DNA from 3 places in the Cellvibrio polysaccharolyticus genome. Region 3 is predicted to be linked to each of the others. Evidence: predicted binding sites of a transcription regulator. Region 3 holds the regulator's gene; each other region holds the start of a gene.
What was found. The regulator FNR, encoded in region 3, switches genes on or off when oxygen is low (the NO sensors DNR and NnrR bind a similar motif). The targets are predictions, from matches to a motif close to TTGATNNNNATCAA.

Region 1 (6,796 bases), 1.9 Mb from region 3:
CAGTTACACTGAATCCTGATTGCGCGCTCTTTGTTGTACTGAGGGGCGCGGAACAATAACAAGCGTGGAGAGTTGCTGATGAATCAAATACCTAAAAATGCCGTTGACCTGGTGAGCGGAGACTGTGAGCCTTGCCATGGTGATACCCCGGCCTTAACAGCGGCAGAAATTGAGGAATTTTCCGGGCTGTTGCCCGACTGGCAGGTGATTGAGCGGGACGGCATGTCGATTTTGTCGCGCCAATACCGGTTCAAAAATTTTATGCAGGCGCTGGCTTTTACGCGGGCGATTGCCGATCAGGCGGAGCGTGCCAATCACCATCCGGCTATTTTGGTTGAATGGGGTAAGGCGCGGGTAGAGTGGTGGACGCACAAGGTAAAAGGCTTGCACCGCAATGACTTCATTATGGCGGCCCGTACAGAGCGCCTTTTTAGTGAGCGTGTAGACGAATAAGTAAAGCGGACAGGATTGGCAGCCGCGTTGCCATCTTGTCCGTTAGTTGGCCATAGCAAAAAGGCGATGGAAACATCGCCTTTTTGCTATTTGGTTGCAGGAATCGGTGAGTTAATAAACGCGATACTGCTCGGGAACCTGTTCGATGCTGCCGATGGGCTCCATTAAATTGCGTACCAGGCCATCGGTAAGGCCGTAAATCCAGCCATGAATGGTAAGTTCCTGGCCGCGCTTCCAGGCGTTTTGTACGATATTGGTATGCGACACATTGGCTACCTGCTGCATCACGTTCAATTCGCACAAATGATTCAGGCGGGTGGTGTCATCAGAAATGCCGTCAATCAGGTCTTTGTTGGCAAAGTACACGTCACGGATGCTGCGCACCCAGTAGTCCACCAATCCCAACTGCTTGCCTTCAAGCGCCGCTTTTACGCCACCGCAGGCGTAATGCCCGGTCACCATAATGTGCTTGACCTTCAGATACTCCACGGCAAATTGCATCACCGAAAGGCAGTTCAAATCGGTACTGATAACAATGTTGGCCACATTACGGTGAACGAATAGCTCTCCCGGTAATAGCCCGACGATTTCATTGGCGGGAACCCGGCTGTCCGAACAGCCAATCCACAGGTACTCGGGAGCTTGCTGTTTGGAGAGGGTTGAAAAGAACTCGGGCTGTTCCGATTTGATGGTTTCTGCCCATCGAGTGTTATTGGCAAAGAGATGATTCAGATCAGTCATAGTCAATGTCGTCCGGAATATATGACGTGCAGTATATTTCAAACCGGGCATGTCTCTCAAACCTTGTTGCAAGCGGCGCTTTTTCAAAGCGGCTGACAAATGCTAAGGTGCCGCAATCTATCGGTTCATCTGCAGGGCAGGGAGGGCGTGTGGCCTCGACATCGCAGCAAACAACACTCTATTGGCATGACTACGAAACCTGGGGTGAAGTGCCGTCCCAGGACCGTCCGTCGCAGTTTGCGGGCGTGCGTACCGATACCGATTTGAATATTATCGGTGACCCGCTGATGATGTACTGCAAGCCGGCTCCGGATGTGTTGCCCAAACCGGAGGCTTGTCTGGTTACCGGTTTGTCGCCGCAGGTGGCAGAAGCACAGGGGCTTGCCGAGGCTGCGTTCGTATCTCGCATTGCTGCAGAGTTGAGTCGGCCCGGAACCTGCGGTGCAGGCTACAACTCGATTCGTTTCGATGATGAAGTAACGCGTTACGCGCTGTACCGCAATTTCTATGACCCTTATGAGCGGGAGTGGAAAAACGGCAATTCCCGCTGGGACATCATTGATATGGTACGTATGACGCGAGCTCTGCGCCCGGAAGGCATTAACTGGCCCGATTACGAAGACGGCACGCCCTGCTTCAAGCTTGAGATGCTGACCAAAGCCAACCGTCTTGAGCACGGGCATGCGCATGATGCCTTATCGGATGTCTATGCCACCATCGCCTTGGCTCGTCTGGTGAAGGAGCGGCAACCCAGGCTCTACGACTTTGCCTGGCGCCTGCGGGACAAGCGTTTCGCCAACAGCCTTATTGATATTGATGGTAGCAAGCCGGTATTGCATATTTCTTCCCGATTTTCGGCCGGGCAGGGCAATGCGGCGGTGATGTTGCCGTTGGCGTTGCACCCCGCCAACAAAAACAGTGTGATTGCTTTTAATCTCTCTTCTGACCCTGCTGACTTGTTGAATTTTTCGGCGGAGGAATTGCACGCACGGCTTTATGTTAGGCAGGAAGACCTCCCTGCCGGGCAGGAACGACTGGCGCTGAAAGAAATTCACCTGAATAAAACCCCGATGATTCTGCCGCTGACGATGCTGGATGCCAGCACGGCGCAGCGGCTGGGGCTGGATCGTGGGCGGTGCGAGCGTCATTGGCAGGTCTTTAATCAGCTATCGCTTTTTGAGGGTACGGCGCTACGGGAAAAGCTGGCGGCGCTCTATGCCATGGGGGAATTTGCTCCGCGCACTGATCCCGAGCAAATGCTCTACAGCGGCGGCTTTTTCAGTGATGCCGACAAACGGCTGATGAAAGCTGTGCGGCTATCGGCCCCCGAGGGGTTGGCACAAGCGGATTTTCCGTTTGAAGATGCCCGGCTGCCCGAGCTTTTATTTCGCTACCGCGCACGAAACTATCCGCATACGCTCTCGGCTGAAGAGCAGCAGCGCTGGCAGCAGTTCTGCTATCAGCGGCTGACAGACCCGGCCGCCGGGGCGAGCATTGCCTGGCCAGCGTTTGCCGAGCGGCTGGCGCAGTCGCGGTTGCAAGTGTCTGACGAGGCCCGGCTAATATTGCTGCAACAGTTGCAGGTGTGGGCTGAAGAAAAGTTGCGGATGGCAGGTGGCGATCCACGGCTTTATTTGTAACATTGATAGCGGATTTTACCAGGGCAGCTTATGCCGCATTGGCATGGTTATAAAAGATGCCGCCTCGTGGCTGGTTAAATGAGAAGGTTTACCATATGCCTGTTTAAACAGGAAAAAACAACGAATCCTTAACGAGTGTGTGGGAATTTGTTATTTTTACGAGTACAATCCTGCGCGCTGATTCACCCGTGGTTTACGCCGTATTTACAAACAGAATTCTCGTGGGAGCTCCCTATGTCATCCATCAAAAAAGTGGTTCTGGCCTATTCGGGTGGCCTGGACACCTCCGTAATCGTTAAATGGTTGCAGGAAAATTACGATTGCGAAGTTGTTACATTTACCGCTGATATTGGTCAGGGTGAGGAAGTGGAGCCAGCCCGTGCCAAGGCTCAGGCTTTGGGTGTTAAACAAATCTACATCGACGATCTGCGTGAAGAATTTGTTCGCGATTTCGTATTCCCTATGTTCCGTGCCAATACCATCTATGAAGGTGAGTACTTGCTCGGTACCTCCATTGCGCGCCCTCTGATCGCCAAACGTCTGATTGAAATTGCCAACGAAGTTGGTGCCGACGCCATTTCTCATGGTGCTACCGGCAAAGGCAATGATCAGGTTCGTTTCGAACTGGGAGCTTATGCGCTTAAACCAGGAATTAAAGTGATTGCGCCATGGCGTGAGTGGGATCTGACTTCCCGCGAAACCCTGATGACGTACTGTGAGAAGCACAATATTCCGGTGGATTTCAACAAAAAGAAAAAATCCCCTTATTCTATGGATGCCAACTTGCTGCACATCTCTTACGAGGGCGGCGTGCTGGAAAACCCATGGACCGAAGCTGAAGATGATATGTGGCGCTGGAGTGTTTCTCCGGAAGCTGCACCGGACGTGGCTACCTACATCGACCTGACCTATGAAAAAGGCGATGCGGTTGCTATCAATGGCGAACGTTTGTCACCGGCTACCATTCTGGCGCGTTTGAACGAGCTGGGTGGTGCGAATGGTGTAGGTCGTCTGGATATCGTGGAAAACCGTTACGTGGGCATGAAGTCTCGCGGTTGCTACGAAACCCCCGGCGGTACCATTTTGCTGAAGGCACACCGCGCGATTGAGTCTATTACTCTGGACCGCGAAGTGGCGCATTTGAAAGACAGCTTGATGCCACGCTACGCCGAAATGATTTACAACGGTTACTGGTGGAGCCCGGAGCGCAAAATGCTGCAAACGGCTATCGACGAGTCACAGCAGTTTGTAAACGGTGAAGTACGCGTCAAACTCTATAAAGGTGCTGTACACGTTGTGGGTCGTCGCTCTGCTGACAGCCTGTTCGACGAAAAAGTCGCCACCTTTGAAGATGATGCTGGTGCCTACAACCAGAAAGATGCCGAAGGCTTTATCAAGCTCAATGCGCTGCGTATGCGTATTGCTGCCAACAAAGGCCGTTCGCTGTTCTGATTGTTCTCAGATATGGATATTTAGCCCGGAAGTTGGATGATTTCCGGGTTTAGCTATATCCCGGGATTGTCTTTTGGCTTTCAGTGACCCTCCTGTGATCGCTGCAAAGACTCCGATGCTATAGGACAGGCGCCTGGGCGCCTGTGGTCGTTTGCTCATTCAGTTTAATGGGCAGGCGCATCGCTTATGGCATTGTGAAGACAGTCTGCAAGTTTCTGATATTGATCTGTTTTTAGGTAAATTGATCAATATCAAAGCCGACGGTCGGATTTTGGCGGAAGATGCCACAGTCATGCCATAGGCAACTGCGGAGATCCGATCTCGGCTATGCCCGAATCGGTTCGATTCGTTTTCAGTTTTTAAATTGTCGCTAGGAATGTCCTATGAGTAGTAATGTGGCTGCCGCCAATGACCGTCCGGTCTATAACTACAAGATAGTACGCCAATTCGCCATTATGACCATCGTCTGGGGTGTGGTCGGTATGGCTATCGGAGTGCTTATCGCCGCTCAGCTGTTCTGGCCTGAGTTGAATGATATTTTCCAACCTTACACTCACTTCGGTCGCTTGCGTCCTCTGCACACCAATGCGGTAATTTTCGCGTTTGGTGGTTGTGCGTTGTTTGGTACCTCTTACTACGTTGTGCAGCGTACCTGTCAGGCCAATCTTTTCGGTGGCTGGCTGGTGCCGTTCACCTTCTGGGGATGGCAACTGGTTATTATTCTGGCCATTATTACTTTGCCCCTGGGTTACACCAGCGCCAAGGAATACGCGGAGCTGGAGTGGCCAATTGATATTCTGATTGCGGTTGTCTGGATTTCCTACGCAGTGGTTTTCTTCGGCACTATCGTCAAGCGCAGCACCGACCACATCTACGTCGCTAACTGGTTTTACGGTGGTTTTATTCTGACGATTGCGGTGTTGCATATCGTTAACAGTGCCTTTACGCCGGTTAGCTTGACCAAGTCCTATTCTGCTTACGCCGGTGCTGCCGATGCAATGGTGCAATGGTGGTATGGCCACAATGCGGTAGGTTTCTTCCTGACTGCCGGCTTCCTCGGCATGATGTATTACTTCGTACCCAAGCAAGCGGGTCGTCCGGTTTATTCTTACCAGCTCTCTATCGTTCACTTCTGGGCGCTGATCTCCCTGTACATCTGGGCTGGTGCTCACCACTTGCATTACTCCGCACTGCCGGATTGGACTCAAAGCCTCGGTATGGTGATGTCCCTGATTCTGCTGGCGCCAAGCTGGGGCGGTATGATCAACGGTGTTATGACGCTGTCCGGTGCCTGGCACAAACTGCGTACCGACCCGACACTGCGCTTCCTGGTGGTTTCCCTGTCGTTCTACGGTATGTCGACCTTTGAAGGCCCGATGATGTCCATCAAAACCGTTAACGCCTTGTCACACAACACTGACTGGACCATTGCTCACGTACACGCCGGTGCGCTCGGCTGGGTAGCTATGATCAGTATCGGTGCGGTGTATCACCTGTTGCCAATCCTTTACGGACGCAAGCACATGTATAGCGTGGCGTGGGTAAATATCCACTTCTGGCTGGCTACCATCGGTACTGTTTTGTACATCGCTTCCATGTGGGTAAACGGCATTATGCAAGGTTTGATGTGGCGTGCATTTAATGCTGACGGCACCCTGACTTACAGCTTTGTTGAGGCCGTTGATGCCAGCTACCCGGGCTACTTTGTCCGCTTCCTGGGCGGGGCGTTCTTCCTCGCGGGTATGTTGCTGATGGGATATAACACCTACCGTACAGCCAAGGCTCCTGATGCTGTCGCATTGGATACCAATGTGGCTCCGGCTCCACAGGCGGCTTAAGGGGAAATTCGATGAAAGGTCATGATGTAGTAGAAAAAAATATTGGTCTGATGACTGTGCTGGTGATTGTTGCCATCAGCTTCGGTGGTCTGGTTCAGATCGTACCGCAGTTCTTTTTGAAAGAAACAACCACGCCCGTTGAAGGCCTGATGCCGCTGCCGGCGTTGATCCTTGAAGGCCGTGATATCTATATTCGCGAAGGTTGTCACGTATGTCACACGCAAATGGTTCGTCCATTGCGTGCCGAGGTTGAGCGTTACGGTCACTATTCAGTTGCCGGTGAATCTGTTTATGAGCATCCCTTCCTGTGGGGCTCCAAGCGTACCGGTCCGGATTTGGCCCGTGTAGGTGGTCGTTATTCAGATGACTGGCACAAGGTGCACTTGTTCAACCCGCGTATCGTGGTACCGGAATCGAACATGCCTGCCTTCCCATGGTTGTATGACAACAAGTTGGATGGCAAGCACACCGCTGCCAAAATGCGTGCCCTGCGCCGTGTCGGTGTGCCTTATACCGATGATGATATCGACGGTGCCCGAGCAGCTGTTGAAGGTGTTACCGAGATGGATGCGCTGGTTGCTTACCTGCAGCAACTTGGAATACTGCTTAAAGAGAAACGTTGATTATGGACCAGGGAACGCTTGGCGCCATCTCCACAGTTTTGGTAACGAT
Region 2 (6,796 bases), 620 kb from region 3:
TGGTTTACCTCACCAGCATGGTGGTATTGATCGCCAGCCTGGACTACCGCCTCGCTTTACCACTGGTGGGCTGGTTCGTGCTCTATGGTGGTTTGCTTTATTATTTTCTGCCTCGCCTGGAACGCATTTCCACACTGCAGGCTGACGCCCGTTCCGATATGACCGGCCGGCTGGTAGACACCTACACCAATATGTCGACGGTAAAACTGTTTTCCCATTCACAACGCGAAGCGCATTATGCCCGTGAAGGTATGGAGCGTTTTCTGCACACCGTGCATCCGCAAATGCGTCTGGTCACGCAACTCAGCACCAGCGTGTGGGTGGTGAATGTATTGCTGATTTTTTCGGTGGCGGCGCTGTCAATCTGGCTTTGGCAAAATGCGGCAATTACCACCGGCGCTATCGCGATTGCGATTGGTCTGGTATTGCGCCTCAACAGCATGGCGCAATGGATTATGTGGGAAGTGTCCGGTCTGTTTGAAAATATCGGCACCGCCCGCGATGGTATGAATACGCTGTCCCTGCCCCGCCAGGTGCAGGATCAACCCGGCGCCAGCAAGTTACCGGAAGGCGATGCCAGCATCGCTTTTAAAAATATCGACTTCCATTACGGCAAAGGCAGCGGCGTGATCGGCAACTTTTCTCTGGACATCAAACCCGGTGAAAAAATTGGCCTGGTAGGTCGTTCCGGTTCAGGCAAATCCACCCTGGTGAACTTGTTGATGCGCTTTTACGATATTGAATCCGGCGAAATTCAGGTCAATGGAACCAACATTGCCAAAGTCACCCAGGAGAGTTTACGCGCGCACATCGGCATGGTCACGCAGGATACCTCGCTGCTGCATCGCTCGGTGCGGGATAACCTGATGTACGGCAAACCGGACGCTACCGAAGAAGACATGATCCGCGCCGCCAAACAGGCAGAGGCTCACGACTTTATTATGGGGCTGAGCGATAACCAGGGCCGCACCGGTTACGATGCTCAAGTGGGAGAACGCGGCGTGAAATTATCCGGCGGTCAGCGGCAACGTATCGCGATTGCGCGCGTGCTGATCAAGAATGCCCCGATCCTGATTATGGACGAAGCCACCTCGGCGCTGGATTCGGAAGTGGAAACCATTATCCAGAGCAACCTGGCATCGTTAATGTCAGGCAAAACCGTCATCGCCATTGCGCATCGGCTGTCAACGATTGCCGCACTGGATCGTCTGATTGTGCTGGATAAAGGTGAGATTGTAGAACAGGGAACGCACCAGCAGCTTCTCCAGCAAGGCGGGCTTTACGCCCAATTCTGGAATCACCAGTCCGGTGGTTTTCTCGGCGAGTAATCATATCAATTCAGCCGGTGACGCGTTAAAGCAGCACCGGCTGAATTTTATTTTTTGTTGAAAAACGCATCGCGCAACAGTAATAACAACCCGATTAAGAATCCGATATGCCCGAGCAATGCACCGACCGCAAAGATCAGCGTCAGGGTCATCGAGCTGCCATCACCCGGGCCAAACAAAGCGTACAACATGGATGGCATGGCACTGACCAATACCACCATCAAACTGAAGGCAATCCACTTGATACCGGTGGATGCTTTGCTACGCAATATTGCCGTGATGGGATTTTTCAGCATGGCATTTACCACATCAAATCGTCTGGAATAACGTAATCCTTATAAGGATCGTCCTCGTCCACTGACGTTTCTACCGGTTTTGCCAGCGGGATGATGGCTTTTTCGTCACGCTGGGCAATCTTATCAGCAACGACTTTCGGTACCAGTTCGTAGTTATCGCCAAGGCGAGCCACCACCAGTTGACCGCGGTTGATCTGCTGCAACACCAGCCCGGACACGCGGATTTTTTTGATGAATTTGCTATCCGTAAAATGGAATTCCTGCTCGCCATCGCCTTTGGGCTGACGGTGGTTTTCAATCAATTGACGAATTTGGGCGGCAACGGCTTTTTGTTGCAGCTCTTCGTCGCGCTTGCGATTCAACTCGCGATCGCGCTCAACTTTTTGCTGGCGAGTCAGCTCGGCCTGAACCTTGACCTCATCTACCGGGCCATCGGCTGAACGCCGGGCGACGTTATCCTGCTTGCGCTTTTCCTTATTCACTTGTTTGGCCTGCTTTTTGTCGATCAGACCGGCTTTCAGTAATTGATCCTGTAACGATGCCATATCACACCTGGTTATACGGGTTGCAAAAACGCCGATTGTACACCACTGTCCCGCGTCCGTTGACACTTCGTCAGCGACCGGGCCGCTCTGCTACACTGCGCGGATTTAAAGGGTGCAGGCCATCCGCGCCATTCATCAAAGGCTAACTATGTCATCACTAACCCGCCGCCGCTGGGACATTTTTTGTCAGGTTATCGATAACTATGGTGATATCGGCGTCTGCTGGCGCCTGGCCAGACAGCTGGCCTGCGAATACGGGCGAGAGATCCGTTTGTTTGTTGATGACCTTGCCGCCTTTGAACGGATTTGCCCGTCGGCGCGACTGGCAGAAATGCCTTTCTTTGAAAGCGTGGAGATACGACCCTGGCCGGAAAGCTATACCGGCATCGAACCGGCCGAGGTAGTTATTGAGGCGTTTGCCTGTGAGCTGCCAGAGGGCTACCGCCAGGCGATGCGCGGCCAGACAACTGCGCCAGTGTGGATCAATCTGGAGTATTTAAGCGCCGAAGACTGGGTAGACGACTGCCACCTGCTGGCTTCTATTGCGCCCGACTCGGGCATGAAGAAAACCTTTTTCTTTCCGGGCTTTAACGCAAAAACCGGCGGTTTGATACGCGAGAGCAACCTCGGTGATCGCAAGGCGGTATTCCATCCGCAAAAAACGGCATTTCTCCACGCTATTGGCCTGCCGCAACACGCCAGCGAAAACCTGCTGATATCACTGTTTTGTTATGAAAACCCGGCGCTGGCAAGTTTGCTCGGCGCCTGGCAACAGGCCGGGCAAGCCATCACGGTTATTGTGCCTGAGGGCAAAGCGCTGCTGGCCTTACAACCGCTTCTTGAGCAGCCGCTGACCATCGGCAACCCCATCGTGCTGGGCTCGCTGACGCTGCTGGCCATTCCGTTTTTATCCCAGACCGACTACGACCATTTGCTCTGGTGCTGCGATATCAATTTTGTGCGCGGTGAAGATTCGCTGGTGCGTGGCATCTGGGCGGAAAAACCGCTGGTGTGGCACATCTACCCGCAACAGGAAGAAGCACATCTGGTAAAGCTCGACGCCTTCATGACCAGGCAACTTATTCACGCCGATGCAGCATTTGGCGCAGCACTTCGCGAACTGTGGCAGCAATGGAATATCGGGGGCGATTGCGGCGCCAGTTGGGCCAACTGCCTGGAAAAACGCGAGCAATGGATGGATACCGTCCGAAAACACGCCACAGAGCTCAATTCTTTGGGGAATGTAGCTGCAAAACTGGTGCAATTTTGTGAAAAAACGATATAGTAGCCGCCGATTTTAACCTCCTCATTTGGGAACTACCATGAAGACAGCACAAGAACTGCGCGCTGGTCATGTGATCAGCATCGACGGCTCACCTTGGGTGATTCAGAAGGCAGACTTTAGCAAATCCGGCCGTAACTCGGCGATTGTTAAAATGAAGCTGAAAAACCTGCTGAACAATCTGGCCACAGAAACTGTTTACAAAGCGGACGATAAATTCGAAGACATCGTTCTCGACCGTAAAGAAGTAACTTACTCCTACTACGGCGATCCGTCGTACGTGTTCGTGGATAGTGATTACGAGCAGTACGAACTCAATAAAGAAGACCTGGGCGACCTGCTTCCTTACATTGAAGACGGCATGCAAGACGTTTGTGAAGCGGTATTCTACGATGGTCGCGTTATCTCCATCACTCCGCCAAACACCATCGTTCGTGAAATTTCCTACACCGAACCGGCTGTTCGCGGTGACACTTCCGGTAAAGTTATGAAGACTGCACGTCTGAACAACGGTACCGAGTTGCAAGTATCTGCTTTCGTAGAAATCGGCGATCTGATTTCTATCGATACCCGCACTGGCGAGTACAAATCCCGCGCCAAGGCGTAAATCGCTCACTCCGTGGATTCCCCGGAAACCACGGAGCGCTTTTTCTGCAGCAATATTCCCTGCCCGTTTTTTGCCTTGCAACTGACACCCGGTTGATATAAATCAGCACACCTCTGCCAGCAACCCCCTATAAAGACACCTGAATACAATCTGTTCAGGAAATAGATAATGGCAAGCAAGGCTCGCACGCTGTTTGATAATGGCACACACAAAGTACTCTGTTTTGATCAGCTGGTCAGTGGTGATGGTGTTCAGGCCAACCAATTTCTGATTATTGATCACGACCAACACGCCCTGCTCGACCCGGGCGGCGACCTCACCTATATGCCGTTGGCGCTGGCCGTTAGCGATTATATTCCGCTTAAAAAATTAACCTACGTGTTCGCCTCTCACCAGGACCCGGATATCATCGCCTCGCTCGATAAATGGTTTTTGCACACCGGTTGCCGGGTGGTTTGCTCGAAACTCTGGGCGCGTTTTTTACCGCACTTATCGGCGGGTTACCTCAGTCAATTACAAGGACAAAACACCACCGACCGCATGATTGCGGTGCCCGATGCCGGGCAGGAAATTCCACTGGGGAAAACGTCCATCAAAGCCTTGCCCGCGCATTTTTTACATTCGGTTGGAAACCTGCACTTCTACGACCCGGTCAGCAATATTTTATTTTCCGGCGATATGGGCGCTTCGCTGGTGGATGATGCCGAACCGGTAACGGATTTTGCTGCGCACATTCCTTCCATGCTGGGCTTTCACAAGCGCTACATGGGAGGCAATAAAGTGTGTCGTTTGTGGGCAAATATGATCCGGCAATTAAATCCGGGGATGATCGTTCCGCAACACGGACGTGCATTTTGCGGGGAAAAGATGGTGCATCAATTTCTGGATTGGATCAGCGAGCTGGAATGCGGAATGGATTTACTGGATCAGCGGGATTATCGTTTGTTCTAATGCGGAAAAAGCGGCCGGGATTAACCGGCCGGAAAAATCATTTGATCAAATAAACAACATACACTTTGGCTTTTGCACGAATCACGCCCGGCTCGAAAGGCTCTCCGGATTTCATCAACCGGTCAGCCGTCGCACTCACACTGGCGGCATTGCCATACACTTCGCGATTGGGGGTCAGAAAATAAGTCTCTTCCCGGCGCAGATCGAATTCGGAAATGGAATAAACATCACCCAGTTTTTTACCTTGTGACGTTACCAGATTGGTTGCTCTTGCACGGGCATCTTCCAGTGCTTTCACCAGCGCTTCATCGCTAACGGCTTTTTCATCGGTAACGGCCAGGCGCGTATCAACGGTGTTGGACAGCTCGGCATCCACCAGCGCTTGCATCAGCGGACCGTAATTTTCCAGGTTGCGCAAGGTCACCTCCACCTGGCGATAAACCCGGCTGCCACGCGGCACCTGTTTGCCTTCTACGTAATCGTACACCGGGGTAACCTGCAAGGCGGTGGTGGCAATATCGCGGGACTCAATAGCGAGCGATTTCAGTGTTGCCAGCAGGCTGGTAGAGCGTTTGTCAACGTCCTGCTTGGCCGCACCAACGTCCTCATTTTCGGCACTCAGCCCGAGGCTGATGGTCATCTGGTTGGGAATAACTTCTATTTCTGCAGAGCCCTCAATGTAGATATGGGGCTTGTCTGGCAGTGGCGAGGCAATAGCCAGTGAGGAAGCAAAGAAGGCAATACAGAAAAAAATTACAGGCTTCATAGAAAAGTCCTTGATCAATACCAACCGATTAACGGTAATTCCCGAAGCGGGAAAGCCGTCACTATAATGGTCAGGTGGCGGGTAATTTGTAATTTGCTGTAAAAAATTACACAGCGTCACATGCAATTACCCAAACACTATTTACCGCCTGAGCGAACATTCCGATACAGCACAAAATAACTCTTGAGAAAATAATAATTGCGAGAACAACAACATCGATTAAAAAACAGTCTGACAAAAAAATGATAGTTTAAAATCTGGTAAATTTCAGACTTGCTCCGTCATAAATAATTCCGGCTTCGCCAACCACCCTTCGAGCATCTTATAACCCTGGAAACTTGTCATTACTGTTTTTTCCTGAGAGAAAGCAGCAACCACAATATCGGGTGGTTGCTGCATTGTGACAGTAGCGACTGAATGCCAGCTGAATGAATACCCGGTTTTCAGCGGGGCAGCTGTAGCGCGCCAATCAGTGGGTAATCAACCAGCACTGGTGAATTTTTGTGTTGCGCTGAAAATCCTGGTCAATCGTTTGCGCCGTAATATCTTTTATTTCATAAGCCGACAAGGCATCGTTATCCAGCTTGAAGCTACGCAGGTTGTTGGAAAATATCAGGGTGCCACCTTCTGATAAGGCGCGCATGGCGTTATGAATTAAAGCCACGTGATCACGCTGAATATCCAGCACATCTTCCATACGTTTTGAGTTGGAAAAGCTCGGCGGGTCGAGCAAAATCAGATCAAACTGCTGAGTATTCTCTTCCAGCCAGCGCAAACAGTCAGCCTGCTCAAGCCGGTTGCGAGCTTCGCTCAGACCGTTAAGCGCAAAATTGCGCCGTGCCCAATTCAAATAGGTGTTGGACATATCCACACTGACGGTAAATTTTGCACCGGCCATCGCGGCGCGCACGCTGGCGGTAGCGGTATAACAAAACAAATTCAGAAAGCGTTGATCGCGGGCTTTACTGGCGATCAAATCCCGCACCGGACGATGATCGAGAAACAAACCGGTGTCCAGGTA
Region 3 (6,796 bases):
CACCAGGCTATTTATGCCGCGTTGCGCCCGGTGTTTGAAAATGGGCTGCACGCGCTGGCGTTGCACACCCACAGCCCTGCTGAGTGGCAACAATCAGGCGTTGTGCCTGATTCGCCATCCTGCATGGGTGGCAGCAAGCATGATCAGGCACGGCATCAGTGATTAAAAACGCACCCACCATCAGGCTGACAGGCATGGTGGGCACATTAATTGTTTAAATTTCGAACAGCATCTATATAATGCTCACCCGTTAAACTGACCGGATCAAGATTGCCATTATGAGTTCTACTGTTGTTGCCGCACTCTACAAATTTGTCGCACTGCCTGACTATCAGGACATTGCCCCTGTATTGAAAGCCCACTGCGATGCTATTGGCCTCAAAGGGACGCTGTTGCTGGCGCACGAAGGTATTAATGGCACGGTAGCGGGTACGCGTGAAGCGATTGATGCGCTGGTGGCCTGGTTCGCGAAGGACGCCCGTTTTGACCATATGAGCTTTAAAGAGTCTTTTTTTGAAGGCACGCCTTTCTATCGTATGAAGGTAAAGCTCAAGAAAGAAATCGTCACCATGGGTGTAGAAGACATTGATCCGCGCCAGATCGTTGGCACCTATGTAAAACCGCAAGACTGGAATGCCCTGATCAGCGACCCGGAAGTGGTGGTGGTTGATACGCGCAATTCCTACGAGTATTCCATTGGTACTTTTGAGCGGGCGATTGATCCGGTTACCGAGACTTTTCGCGAATTTCCGGCTTACGTGGCTGAAAATCTCGACCCTGCCAGGCATAAAAAAGTGGCTATGTTTTGCACCGGTGGTATTCGCTGCGAGAAGTCGACGGCCTATCTCAAACAACAAGGTTTTGAAGAGGTTTACCACCTTGAAGGCGGCATTCTGAAATACCTCGAAGAGGTGCCGGAAGAAGAAAGCTTGTGGCGCGGTCAGTGTTTCGTTTTTGATAACCGCGTGGCAGTCAATCACAGCCTGCAAAAAGGTGATTACGATCAGTGCCACGGTTGTCGCCACCCGATTACTGAAGATGACAAACTGGCCGCTGAATATGTACCGGGGGTCAGCTGCCCGAAATGTTTCGACAAGCTGACACCGGATCAAAAATTGCGTTTTAAAGAGCGTCAGAAGCAAATTGAGTTGGCAAAACAGCGCAATGAAGTGCATATTGGCGCTTTGCCGCCGGAGCGTCAGCAACGGGCAGAAAAACAGTCAGCCACAGGCTGATATTCACATAATTACAGCCCCGCTATCCTTAACAGTAGTGAATGGCGGGGTGTTACATCATTCGAGCAGGTTGTATGAACTTTGATGACTGGGTTGCGGATGTTGCAGCAGGTACTGCGACACATAGTAGTGGTTTTGTGCTCAGGGTAGAGGGTAATCCCGCTGATCCGAGTGCGGTTGAGCCAGGCAAGTTTCCCACGGATTTAAACTTTATTGATCAGGCTCGGCTGTTGCGTTGCGGGCTGGAATTTTTGGCCAAAGCCTCAAAAACCAACGGTTATTCCTCCGGCTACAGCACCCGCGCTGATGATCCGAAAATGGCTGCTATCCGCGAGCGGGAAGCCCAGGCAAAACGTTTTGCCGAGCGTGAAGACAAGCCGCAACGCAGCGTGTTGTCATTGAAAAAGAAAGCCCCCGCCAATTCTGACAGCACTTCGTAAATAAAAAAGGCATCCAGGGATGCCTTTTTTATTTTATAACAAACCGCGTAACTGCAAATCTGTGCGGTGGTGATCCAGTTGGCGGAACATTTGTTCAAACCGCTGCCTGGCAATTTCTGTCAGGGTCATGCTGTCTTCATTGGCGGACGCCGGGATACCTATCAAACGATTCAGTTCTTCCGATACCTGGCCAATGGTATGAAAGATTTGATCGCTGGTTTCCTTGCTGCGAAATAACCGCCCCTGCATGGTCAACGTCAGATACTGATCGCACTCGTTTAACCACTCCCGGCGTTGCTCCAGAAAATTGCGAATATTGCGAATGCCGCCGCGATGCGCGGTATTCAGTCGCTCATCGTGGTAATGCTGCAAACTCTTCCGCGCATTCAACAGAAAATCAATACTGGTATTTCGGCAGTACTGGCTGTCGAGATAGGTCGGGAATTTTATATTGTGGGTTTTCATCGCCTGCTCGCGTAAACAGCTTTCATCACATGCCAGAGCGGTAGCGGACAGACAGAATAGTGCCAATAACGTCATTATTTTTTTCATGGGGGCGCCAGTCAATTATTAGAGTTTATGGAAGTATCCAACACCTGGAGTGTGATATAGATCACTTCGTAACTGACGTCAATAGCGTGTTATGAAAAAGGTCTCGATAATAACTTTTAGAGATATAAGGGGAATTTTTATTCGGATAATCTATTAATGTGTGGCGAGACGCCACACATTAATAGAAACGGGCAGGTTACAACGGCATCGGGTTTTTGGTGATGGCAACGCTGACAATATAGATAAACACCAGCAGTGCAGCAACCCAGGCAGATTTACGCACGGCAGGGGAGCGATGTTTAAACGCTACGACACCGAGGCCAATGTAAACCACCAGGGCGATCATTTTGCTCAGCAGCCAGGGATGTTCTGACGGTTTGAAGCCCAGGTAAACCGCAACGGTTACACCGGTGATCAATAAAAAGGTGTCGATTACGTGAGGCAGAATTTTTACCAGTTTCTTTTGCAGGCAGGCCGAGCCTCGCCACATCCAGATTCCGCGGACAAAAAAGCTGATAAAAGTGAGTAATGCCAGTGTCATATGCAGGTGTTTCAGCATCAGGTACATCGGGTCTTCTCCATTGCGTGGCTATTTGTAAGTCTTATAAATGTTGGCAGCTCTGCGGCTGTTAAACGCGTGCCGCCGGGGTGAAGCCGGCGGTGAATATTTTTCAAAGGATTGGTTGCGCTGGCGGGGCCTTAATGTACCGGTTTGTCGCCCGGTGTCAGGGCTTTGCCAATCAACGTTAGCATTGCTTCGTCAAAAGGCAATTGCAGGGCTGCTTTATGGCCGTTTTCCGACATCTTGTTCCAGGTTTTGCGAATGATGTCGATCAGCTTGTCTTCAGCGTGTTTGTTGGCGAAATCGGCCAGATAAAACTCCAGAAAAACCAGGCAGGCAATATCTTCCAGCGTCTGGGCGTCATTATCGCGTTTGAGATTTCTCTTTAGCAGCAGGTCAGCCACGCGAGTAATGTCGTCTTCGGCGTAGCCGTGCTCGCTCATTAATTTTCCGGTGATTTCGCCATGCAGGCGTGCCAGATCAGTGCGCCAGCGTTTGTAGCCCTGGCGATCCATCGGGTAATCGCTGCGGGGAATTTTCCAGCGGCCAATATGTTGCGCGCGCACAGCAATTTGCAGCAGTTCGTCAGCGTCCGGACGGAAGGCGGCGAGTTGTGCGCTCATGCGCTGGCCGTAAAGCCATTCATTGGCTACCGGTTTGCCCTCTACCAGGGTGGTATTGGGGTCTTCATGATTGAGTTTATCAATGGCGGAAAAGACAAGCTGCAAGCGTTGGTCAGTGTTTACCACGGGTCAATGATTCTCGGTTGAAAGCGTAGTCAGGGCTGGCAAATCCAGAATAGTAATTTCTTTTTTATCCACGGCGAGAACGCCCTGTTTTTGCAAGCGTGAAAAAATCCGGCTGACCGTTTCAATGGTCAAACCTAAAAAGTTACCCATATCGGTACGGGACATGGGCAGGTGAAATTGTGTTGCCGACAATTGGCGGCGGCTGTTACGACTGGAAATGCTCAGCAGCAGGGCGGCGATACGGGTTTCTGCACTGCTTTTACTGAGCAGAGCAATGATGTGCTGATCCTGGGTAATTTCACGGCTCAGCAATTGGAAAAAGTGTCGCTGCAAGCTGGGAATTTGCAGGCTCAGGTCTTCCATGCGGCTGAAAGGGATTTCACAAACAGAAGACGTTTCCAGCGCGATAACCGAGTTGGTGTAGCGGTTATCGGCAATACCGTCCATGCCCACCACTTCGCCCGGCAGATAAAAGCCGGTGATTTGTTCGCTGCCGCTATCACTCAGCGTGAGGGCTTTTACCGCACCGGATCGAATTGCAAACACTGATTGGAACGTGTCGTTGGCGCGGTAGAGATATTCGCCTTTTTGTAGCGGCCGGCCGCGCTGGATAATGTCATTGAGGCGATCAATGTCATCCACATGAAAAGTAATGGGCAGGCAGATCGTGTTCAGGCGGCAGTTACCGCAGGATACCCGCTTGTCATGAGGGCAGGTGGCGTTGTTTTTGGCGGGAGTACTGGTCATGGCTAAACCTGTGACAAACCAAAAAGGCTTGCTTTGAGTGAGACTACTGAGGGGAATTGTTGCAGCTTTACAATCGGGGGTAAATAGTTGATTAGGATCAATTAACCGCTGGTATGGCTGTTTGCTGCGATTCACCACCTGTTCTGTGTAAAACAGGTGGTGAAGAGTGAGATGTTTACTGAGGGTGGTCGCTGTCCAGTTGCGCGGTCAGCCATGCAATGACGTCGGCATAGTTGTCGGGCAAATGGTTTTGCAGGGCAGACAACGAGGTTTTCAGGCCGGCGCTGTTGCCGCAAAAATTGATGTGGCCCACTTTGCGCCCCGGGCGCACTTCCTTGCCATACCAGATTTGCTCGGCGCCTTGTACGGCCAGCCAGGCGGTTTGTTGTTCGGTGCCGACCAGGTTAACCATCACATTGGTGCCTTTGATCACCGGCGAGCCCAGTGGCAAACCGCTGACGCCGCGCAAATGCAACTCAAACTGGTTAATGCTGGCGCCGGCCTGGGTCCAGTGGCCGCTGTTGTGTACGCGGGGTGCCAGCTCGTTGATCATCAGGTGATCGCCGGTGCGGAAACACTCCATGGCCATCACACCCACATAATTCAGCTTGTTGAGCAGGGCAGAAAGCATGTGTTCTGCCTGTGCCTGCAAGTGAGCAAGGCGGTTCAGGGGGGCAACAGAGCCGAGCAAAATACCGTTAACGTGCAGATTCAGCGTCAATGGATAGAAAACACAGTTACCTTGCGCATCACGGGCGCCAACCAGAGACACTTCTTCATCAAAAGCGATGGCCTGTTCGGCAATCGCCTGACCATACCAGTCGCTCGGGATGGTGTCCTGTTGCGGTTGACGCAGCCAGTGTTGTCCGCGGCCATCGTAGCCACCGGTGCGGCGTTTTAACAGTACGCGCTCACCCAGACGGGTGTGCAATGCTGCTTCGGTGGTGTTTGCTTCCACCGCTTGCCAGGGAGCCGTTGCCAGGTGCAGTTCATCAATCAGGGATTTTTGGGTTTTGCGGTCGGCCAGTAACCCGAAAACATCGCGGTTGACGAAACGGGCGTGTGCGGCCAGTGCGTCAGTCGCAATCGAGGCGGGCCATTGTTCGCGCTCGGCAGTGACCAGATCGTCCGGTTGCAGCGCCGGAGCGCTGGCCGATTCGATATCTACCGGGCGAACATCCAGATTCAGGGGACGACCAGCGGTTTGCAGCATGGCGCCCAGTTGTCCGGCGCCCAGCACCCAAATAGTAGAAGAACTGCTCATGGTTTACTCAACACTCGGATCGGGATTGTCCAGTACGGCCTGGGTTTGCGCATGTCTGAATGCTTCCAGACGCTCTGCCAGTGCCGGGTCGGTTACTGCCAGAATCTGGCTGGCCAGTAAACCGGCATTGAAAGCACCGGCAACACCGATGGCCAGCGTACCCACGGCAATACCTTTGGGCATTTGCACAATGGATAACAGGCTGTCCATACCGTTCAGCGCCTTGCTTTGTACCGGCACGCCCAAGACCGGCAAGCGGGTGTGAGCGGCGATCATGCCTGGCAAATGCGCAGCACCGCCAGCGCCGGCGATAATGACCGCATAGCCCTGGTCTACCGCCTGTTCAGCGAACTCGGTGAGTTTCTGCGGAGTGCGATGGGCGGAAACCACTTCAGTGTGGTAACTCACGCCCAGCTGCTGCAGAATTTCTACCGCAGACTGCATGGTGGACCAATCACTTTTGGAGCCCATGATCACAGCGACTTTATTGCTCATAACAGATTACCTGTATGTCGGCATATCAGAAAAAAGGCGCGCATCTTACCATAAGCATGGCGCTAACCCCAGTCTCTTGCCGGTTAACCGGAGGCCTTAAACAGCGGGCTCTTTTTCGCCACCAAACGCGTGTAATAGCGAGTTGATAAAGCTCTTCAATTCCAGCGTCATGATGGAAAAATCCGCGTCGAATTGTTCGGCGTAGCTTTCCGGGTTGCGGTCGTTGGCCTGGTCGTAAATCTTGTCGTCGAACTTGACCCGTTTAATGGCCAGCTCTTCATCAATAATGCAGTGGATAGCTTCGTTCCAGCTGATAGCGACCTTGTTGGCGAACATGCCTCCATCGAGGTGACGAATGATTTCTTCGGCTTGCAGATCCAGCTTCTTGCAGCGAATAACCCGTTCGTCCTTACTGGCTTTCAGCTCGCACTCGTCACCCAACTGGATGTCCTGAGGCAATTCATCCGAACGCAGCCAATGGGTCATAACCTGTGGCGGGGCGTTTTTGGTGGTCAGCGGCAGGGTGCGCAGGCTTCCCAGCGCTTCACGCAGGGCGCTTAACATATCTTCGGCGCGCTTGGCTGAAGACGCATTGACCACAATCAGGTCATCCTGCGGGGCGATGTAGGCAAAATCCTGAGAGGTGCGGGTAAATGCACGTGGCAACAGGGAAAAGATAATTTCATCTTTCAATTCCTGACGCTCTTTGCGGCCCACTTTGCGCGATTCTGCTTCGCTGAGTGCAACCACTT

Region 1: ccoN (cytochrome-c oxidase, cbb3-type subunit I) is a predicted target of FNR. The motif match lies at 4,528-4,541, and genes of this name have one in related genera.
Region 2: C4F51_RS08660 (oxygen-binding di-iron domain-containing protein) is a predicted target of FNR. The motif match lies at 4,151-4,164, and genes of this name have one in related genera.

Annotation. Positions count from the first base shown of each region.
Region 1 covers NZ_PRDL01000001.1:3,317,021-3,323,816, reverse strand. Annotated here, with positions in the region: gene C4F51_RS14040 (4a-hydroxytetrahydrobiopterin dehydratase) at 79-453, shown strand; gene can (carbonate dehydratase) at 565-1,194, opposite strand; gene sbcB (exodeoxyribonuclease I) at 1,344-2,834, shown strand; gene C4F51_RS14025 (argininosuccinate synthase) at 3,069-4,286, shown strand; gene ccoN (cytochrome-c oxidase, cbb3-type subunit I) at 4,670-6,124, shown strand; gene ccoO (cytochrome-c oxidase, cbb3-type subunit II) at 6,136-6,747, shown strand; gene C4F51_RS14010 (cbb3-type cytochrome oxidase subunit 3) at 6,750-6,796, shown strand, end outside.
Region 2 covers NZ_PRDL01000001.1:2,028,590-2,035,385, reverse strand. Annotated here, with positions in the region: gene C4F51_RS08685 (ABC transporter ATP-binding protein) at 1-1,328, shown strand, start outside; gene C4F51_RS08680 (hypothetical protein) at 1,376-1,624, opposite strand; gene C4F51_RS08675 (DUF2058 domain-containing protein) at 1,630-2,169, opposite strand; gene earP (elongation factor P maturation arginine rhamnosyltransferase EarP) at 2,318-3,454, shown strand; gene efp (elongation factor P) at 3,492-4,058, shown strand; gene C4F51_RS08660 (oxygen-binding di-iron domain-containing protein) at 4,227-5,009, shown strand; gene C4F51_RS08655 (SIMPL domain-containing protein) at 5,047-5,775, opposite strand; gene rlmKL (bifunctional 23S rRNA (guanine(2069)-N(7))-methyltransferase RlmK/23S rRNA (guanine(2445)-N(2))-methyltransferase RlmL) at 6,245-6,796, opposite strand, start outside.
Region 3 covers NZ_PRDL01000001.1:1,406,951-1,413,746, forward strand. Annotated here, with positions in the region: gene C4F51_RS05960 (BolA family protein) at 1-162, shown strand, start outside; gene trhO (oxygen-dependent tRNA uridine(34) hydroxylase TrhO) at 279-1,235, shown strand; gene C4F51_RS05970 (hypothetical protein) at 1,310-1,675, shown strand; gene C4F51_RS05975 (hypothetical protein) at 1,709-2,227, opposite strand; gene C4F51_RS05980 (SirB2 family protein) at 2,424-2,795, opposite strand; gene C4F51_RS05985 (DUF4202 domain-containing protein) at 2,927-3,538, opposite strand; gene fnr (fumarate/nitrate reduction transcriptional regulator Fnr) at 3,542-4,285, opposite strand; gene purK (5-(carboxyamino)imidazole ribonucleotide synthase) at 4,461-5,549, opposite strand; gene purE (5-(carboxyamino)imidazole ribonucleotide mutase) at 5,553-6,044, opposite strand; gene rdgC (recombination-associated protein RdgC) at 6,141-6,796, opposite strand, start outside.